2 regions of the Paracoccus fistulariae genome follow, and region 2 is predicted to be linked to the other one. Evidence: riboswitches for the same ligand, from Rfam matches in the RefSeq annotation. Region 2 holds a riboswitch; the other holds the start of a gene.

Region 1 (3,405 bases), 430 kb from region 2:
GATGACAAGGCATTCAGACCGGGACAACCGGCCGCCTTCGCAGAGGACAAGGAACCGAGGAGACAGCCCCATGTTCAACCGCATTTTCATTGCGGCAGCGGCCATTGTTTTGACCGCACCGCTGGCCGTGGCCGGACCGATTGACAGCGCCTGCGTGCGTTCCGACCGAGCGCGCGGCAATGCCCCGCTTTGCGGCTGCATTCAGCAGGTCGCGAACCAGACCCTGTCGCGCTCTGATCAGCGCCGCGCCGCCCGCTTCTTCCGCGACCCGCATGAGGCGCAGGTGGTGCGCATGTCGAAAAGCAATTCCGACAATGCGTTCTGGGCGCGCTACAAATCCTTTGCCGCCCGGGCCGAGGCCTATTGCCGCTAAGATCGCGCGATGCGGATCACGGTTCTGACCGGCGCAGGGATCTCGGCGGAAAGCGGCATTGCCACCTTCCGCGCCAGCGACGGTCTGTGGGAACAGCACCGGATCGAGGATGTGGCGACGCCCGAAGGCTTTGCCCGCGATCCTGCGCTGGTCCATCGTTTCTATAACGCCCGGCGGGCCGCAGCCTCGGCCGCCGAACCCAATGCGGCGCATATCGCGCTGGCCGATCTGGCGCGCGCGCATGATCTGACGCTGGTGACGCAGAATGTCGATGATCTGCACGAACGTGGCGGCAGTCCCGACGTGATCCATATGCACGGCTCGCTGGCCCGCGCGCTTTGCGCGGCCTGCGGCGAAAGATGGGACGCCCCGGACAGCATGTCGCCGGAGGATCCCTGCCCCTTCTGCGGCAGGACCGCCACCCGCCCCGATATCGTCTGGTTCGGCGAGATGCCCTATCAGATGGAACGCATCTGGGAGGCGATCGAAGGAAGCGATCTTTTCGCGGCTATCGGCACATCGGGCAATGTCTATCCGGCCGCCGGTTTTGCCCAGCATGCCGCGCATAGTGGCGCGGAATGTGTCGAACTGAATCTGGATGCCAGCTTCAATGCCCGCGATTTCGACCGCCGGATTCTGGGTCCGGCCTCGCAAACCGTGCCGGAATGGGTCAAAAGCCTGACCCCGTGACACGATCGCGCTGCGTTCTCTCCACGACCTGCCGAAAGCCCTTGCCCTGCCGATCCGGCATCGGTTAACCCGTGCCTGCCTCGGTTCCGGGCCAAAACCCGGTGAAAAGGGAACGCGGTGCAATTCCGCGACTGCCCCCGCAACTGTAAGCGGCGAGCGAGGCCGGAAAACGCCACTGCCCGCGCCTGCGGATGGGAAGGCCCGGCCAAGCTGCGACCCGCCAAGTCAGGAGACCTGCCAAGGCAATCACCCTGGGTGCATGCGGGGCGCATGTGCAAAGCGGACCTTCCGTCGTGGTGATATCGCCGTCCGGCCAGCGGACACAGACACCACCGCCCGACCGGGCCAAGGAGGGAAAACGAGCCGATGCGCCAGATGACCCGATATTTCACCAGCAGCCTTGCGCTGAGCCTGACCACTGCCCTGCCCGCCCTGGCGCAGGATCCGCAGGACCCCTATCTGCTGGATCCAATCACCCTGACCGCCAACCGCGAGGCGACGGATCTGGATCGCAGCGGCAGTTCCGTCTCGGTCATCTCCCCTCAGGATCTGGATGGGCGCGCGGGCGAGCCGCTGACGAAAACCCTGTCCCGCCTGCCCGGCGTGACCATCCGGCAAAGCGGCCCGTTGGGCACCACCGGATCGGTCGTCCTGCGCGGCGCGCCCAGCCATTACCTGCCCGTGGTCATCGACGGGATCGAGGTTTCGGACGCGGCGGCGGGCCAGCCGTCCTACGACACGGGCGGGCTGATCGGCGCGGATGTCATGCGCGGCGAATTGCTGCGCGGGGCGCAATCGGCGCTTTACGGTTCGCGCGCGATCTCTGGCGTTCTGACGCTGCAATCGGCGCGCCCGACCGAAAACGGCTTGCAGCAACAGGCCACGGTCGAGGCCGGCAGCTATAATTCCTGGCTGGCCAGCTATGGCCTGACCTGGCGCGGCGTGGCGACGGATCTGGCCTTCACCGCGACACGGATCGACACGGACGGATTTTCGGCGCTGGATGAAAATGACGGCAATTTCGAGGATGACGGCTATGACGCCACCCGCCTCAGCTTCTATGCCGCGCATGAGCTGGAAAACGGCACGCTGCTGGGCCTGAACGGCTTCTGGGAAGACAGCACCGGCGATTTCGACGATTTCGGCGGCGATGTGATCGGGTCAACCGGCGATGATTACACGGATCGCAAAAGCTTTGGCCTTCGCGGCTTTGCCGAATTCCGGACGGGCGCGGTGGACAATACCGTAACCCTGACCCGCTATCGTCTGGACCGCACCAGCTATGGCAACAGCTTCCCGACGGAATTCATCGGCGCGCGCAACAAGCTGTCCTGGCAGGGCGCAACCGATCTGGGCGCGGATGGCGGGCGGCTGATCTTTGGCGCGGATTCCGAGAAGGAAACGGCCGAAGGCAATGGCGATACCCGCACCAATGGCATCTTCATCGAAACCGACACACCTCTGGGCACGCAGGCCGATCTGTCGCTGTCGCTGCGCCATGACAATCATTCGCAATTCGGCGATTTCACCTCGGGCCGGGTTGCTGCGGTCTATCGCCTGCGCGAGGATCTGTTCCTGCGCGCCTCGCTGGGCAATGGCTTTCGCGCACCCTCGCTTTACGAGCTTTACGGCCCCTATGGCGATGACACGCTGCAGCGCGAGGAAAGCCGCAGCGCCGAGCTTGGCATCGAAAAGCAATGGGGCGAGGACAGCTATCTGCGGGCCACCGCCTTCTGGCTGAAGGCCACGAACCTGATCGGTTTTGATTTTCCTGAGGCATGTACGAACGGATGGTACGTGCAGGTCGAGGGCGATGCCCGCCGCAAGGGGGGCGAGCTTGACGGCCGCTATGCCTTCGGCGCGGGCTACGCCGTCAGCGGGTCCTATACCTATGTGGATAATGAGGTAGCTTCGAACTGGGCCGAGGTGCCCGCCCATACGCTGAACCTGGGGATCGAGGGCAGCTTTGCCACCGGCACCACGGCCGCCTTCAACCTGCGCTATGTCGCGGATCGCCCGCAGGATATGGAGGATTACACCGTTGCCGATCTGCTGATCACCCATCCTCTGCGCGAGGATGCCGAGGTCTATCTGCGGATCGAGAACCTCTTTGACGAGGAATATCAGCTTGTGAACGGCTATGGCACCTCGGACCGGGCGTTCTATGCGGGGATCCGTGCCTCGTTTTAAGGGCATTGCGATCTGGGCGGCGTCCATGCTGGTGGCCGCCCAGACGCTGGCCGCGCCCGCACGCGTGGTGTCGATGAACCTTTGCACCGATCAGCTTGCCATGATGCTGGCGGCGCCCGGTCAGCTGATCTCGGTCAGCGATCTGGCGCAGG
Region 2 (3,405 bases):
TCGAAGCGGCCGCGATATTGGAGTTCACCATCCGCGTTATAGCCAAAGAAATCCGGCGTGCATTCCGCGCCATAGGCTTTGGCCACGTCCTGCGTCTCGTCATAAAGATACGGAAAGGTAAAGCCGTGGCGCGCGGCCTCGGTCTTCATCTGCTGCGGGCCGTCCTGCGGATAATCCGCCACATCATTGGCCGAGATTGCCACCACGCCGATACCGGCGCGCTGCATCTGCGCCGCGTCGCGGACAATGCGGTCGATGATCGACTGCACATAGGGACAGTGATTGCAGATGAACATCACCAGCGTGCCACGCGGACCCGTGACATCCTCAAGCCGATAGATCCGGCCATCGGTGCCCGGCAGCGCGAAATCATGCCAGGGCGCGCCAAAATCGCAAACGGGCGGCGATACAGCCATTACATGCCTCCATGTCGTTCCATGCGCCGGACTGTCGGGGAAAGCCGCCACAGGCGCAAGTATCGGGACGCATTTTGGATTTATGTTCCATAATACTGATTATTGCGGTTTTGGATGGATCAGAATTCCACGCCCTGCTGCGCCTTGATGCCGTCGCGGAACGGATGTTTGATCAGGCTCATCTCGGTCACCAGATCCGCGGCCTCGATCAGCTCCTGTTTTGCATTGCGCCCGGTCAGGCAGACATGCGTCATCGGCGGCTTTTCGGTCAGCAGGACATCGACGACCTCCTCGATATCCAGATAATCATAGCGCAGCGCGATATTGATTTCGTCCAGCAACACGAAGCGGATGGCAGGATCGCGGATCTGCGCCTTGGCAAGCTCCCAGCCGTGGCGGGCTGCGGCGATATCGCGGTCGCGATCCTGGGTTTCCCATGTAAACCCTTCTCCAGATACAAAAAACCGGCACTCGTCGGCGAATTTTTCTTCCAGCAATTGCCGCTCGCCGGTCTGCCAGGTGCCCTTGATGAACTGCACCACCGCGCAGGGCATCCGATGGGCGATGCAGCGCATGATCATCCCGAAACCAGAGGATGACTTGCCCTTCCCCGCCCCGGTATGAACGATGATCAGACCTTTTTCCTCGGTCTTGTCCTGCATCATCCGGTCGCGCGCCGCCTTGATGCGTTTCATCTTTTCATTGTGACGACGGGCGGCCTCATCCATTCCGGTTTCCTTTCGGCTTGACAGGCTTGGCGCGGGCTGACCATATCGGCGCAGCTGGTGCCTGTGTCAACAGGTGAAAAGGGAATGCAAGAGGTTCGTGCCACGGCCCGCGCCGAATTGCAGCCGCCCCCGCGACCGTGACCGGAAAGGTCATCCAGGAACCCACTGGCCCGAACAGGCTGGGAAGGAAGGATGACCGCCAAGGCTGTGCCTTGATATCCGCAAGCCGGGAGACCTGCCAGCGCGACGAATGAAACCGGGCGGGGTGATCCGGTGTCGGGCGCGTGGCGTTCTGGCCGCGCATTCGCCTTGCCACCCCCTGCCCCCGAAGTGATGGGGTTTGCGTGACAACGGCGCAATCACAGGTCGAATTGCTGGTCTGCACCCGTTGTCGTCATGGCGAAGGTGACGACGGCGCGGCGGATCGCCCGGGCAATCTGCTGATGCAGGCTCTGCGACAGGTGTCGCTGCCGGGCGTGACGATCACGCCGGTCGAATGCATGTCGAATTGCGCGCGCGGCTGCACGGTGGCGCTGCGCGGCGCGGGCCGCTGGACCTATATCTACGGCGATCTTGATGCCGATGCCCATCTGCAGACAATCTGTCAGGGCGCTGCCGCCTATCGCGCGGCACCTGACGGGCTGGTCCCCTGGCGCGAACGCCCCGAACATTTCCGCAAGAACTGTATCGCCCGAATTCCCCCGATGGAGAGCACCTGAATGAGCAATCTCGAAAAGATCCCCGTCACCGTCATCACCGGATTTCTGGGATCGGGCAAGACGACCCTGATCGGCAAGCTGATGCAAAATCCCGGCGGCAAGCGGCTGGCGGTCGTGGTCAATGAATTCGGCGATGTCGGCGTGGACGGCGATATCCTGAAGGGCTGCGCCATCCCCGGCTGCCCCGAGGAGAACATCGTCGAACTGGCCAATGGCTGTATCTGCTGCACTGTTGCCGATGAATTCATTCCCACGATCGAAGCGCTGATGGCGCTGGATCCGCGCCCCGATCACATCCTGATCGAGACCTCGGGGCTGGCGCTGCCGAAACCGCTGCTCAAGGCCTTTGACTGGCCCGATATCCGCAGCCGGATCACGGTCGATGGCGTCATTGCGCTGGCCGATGCCGAGGCGGTGGCGGCGGGCCGTTTCGCGCCCGACGTGGCGGCGGTGGACCGGCAGCGGCTGGCGGACGACAGTCTTGATCACGAAACCCCGCTGTCCGAGGTGTTCGAGGATCAGATCGCCTGCGCCGATATCATCCTGCTGACCAAGCCCGATCTGGCGGGCGCGGATGGCGTGGCGCAGGCCAAGGCGCTGATCAATGCCGAACTGCCCCGCCCGTTGCCGATCATCGAGGTGGCCGAGGGCACGGTCGATCCCCGTGTCATCCTGGGCCTTGGCGCGGCGGCCGAGGATGACCTGGCCGCGCGACCCTCGCATCACGACGGGGCCGAGGATCACGAGCACGACGATTTCGAAAGTGTCGTGATCGCCATTCCCGAACTTACGGATCCCGCCGAACTGGTCGCCCGCGTCACTGAACTGGCGCAGCGTCAGAATATCCTGCGGGTCAAGGGCTATGCCGCCATTACCGGCAAGCCGATGCGGCTGCTGGTGCAGGCGGTCGGCGCGCGGGTGCGGCATCAATATGACCGCCCGTGGAAAGGTGATGAGCCGCGTCAGGGGCGTCTGGTCGTGATTGCCGAACATGACGATATCGACGAGGCCGCGATCCGCGCCGTGCTGACCCCTGCCCCGGCCCCTGTCGGCTAAGGAAACGCCAGCGCGATGCACGTCATCTTTCGCGAAAGCCACGGTCTGGATGAGGCCGACACCCCTGTCGATCTGGGCCACAGCCCGGCCGATATGGTGGTGCTGTCCTTCTCCGACAGCGATCTGGCGGCTTTCGCCGAAGCCTGGCATCGCGGCCCGGGCCTGCCGACACTGCGGCTGGCCAATATCGCGCGGCTGAAACATCCGTTGTCGGTCGATACCTATCTGGACCAGACGCTGGGCGCGGCGCGTGCCATTCTGATCCGGCTGATCGGCGGGATTGCCTATTGGCCCTATGGCATCGCGCAGATCCGGCAATTGGCGCAAAAGCGCGGGATCGCGCTGGCGGTTCTGCCCGCCGATGGCCGCCCGGATCCGCGGCTGGATCAGGTCTCGACCCTGCCGGAACCCGTGCTGCGCGATCTGGCGCGGCTCTGCGATCAGGGCGGCGGCGATGCGGCGCGACTGGCGCTGCTGCGGCTTGGT

The links. Region 2 has a riboswitch for cobalamin ahead of JHX87_RS03530 (DUF1636 domain-containing protein). Riboswitches for the same ligand answer to the same signal wherever they lie in the genome.
Region 1: it holds a riboswitch for cobalamin, as region 2 does, so the genes downstream of both, JHX87_RS05595 (TonB-dependent receptor plug domain-containing protein) here and JHX87_RS03530 (DUF1636 domain-containing protein) in region 2, are expected to answer to the same signal.

The regions. Positions count from the first base shown of each region.
Region 1 covers NZ_CP067136.1:1,124,358-1,127,762, forward strand. Annotated here, with positions in the region: gene JHX87_RS05585 (hypothetical protein) at 71-373, shown strand; gene JHX87_RS05590 (NAD-dependent deacylase) at 383-1,063, shown strand; cobalamin riboswitch at 1,128-1,319, shown strand; gene JHX87_RS05595 (TonB-dependent receptor plug domain-containing protein) at 1,439-3,253, shown strand; gene JHX87_RS05600 (ABC transporter substrate-binding protein) at 3,240-3,405, shown strand, end outside.
Region 2 covers NZ_CP067136.1:697,853-701,257, reverse strand. Annotated here, with positions in the region: gene JHX87_RS03540 (thioredoxin family protein) at 1-416, opposite strand, end outside; gene cobO (cob(I)yrinic acid a,c-diamide adenosyltransferase) at 536-1,144, opposite strand; cobalamin riboswitch at 1,182-1,401, shown strand; gene JHX87_RS03530 (DUF1636 domain-containing protein) at 1,489-1,863, shown strand; gene cobW (cobalamin biosynthesis protein CobW) at 1,864-2,919, shown strand; gene cobN (cobaltochelatase subunit CobN) at 2,935-3,405, shown strand, end outside.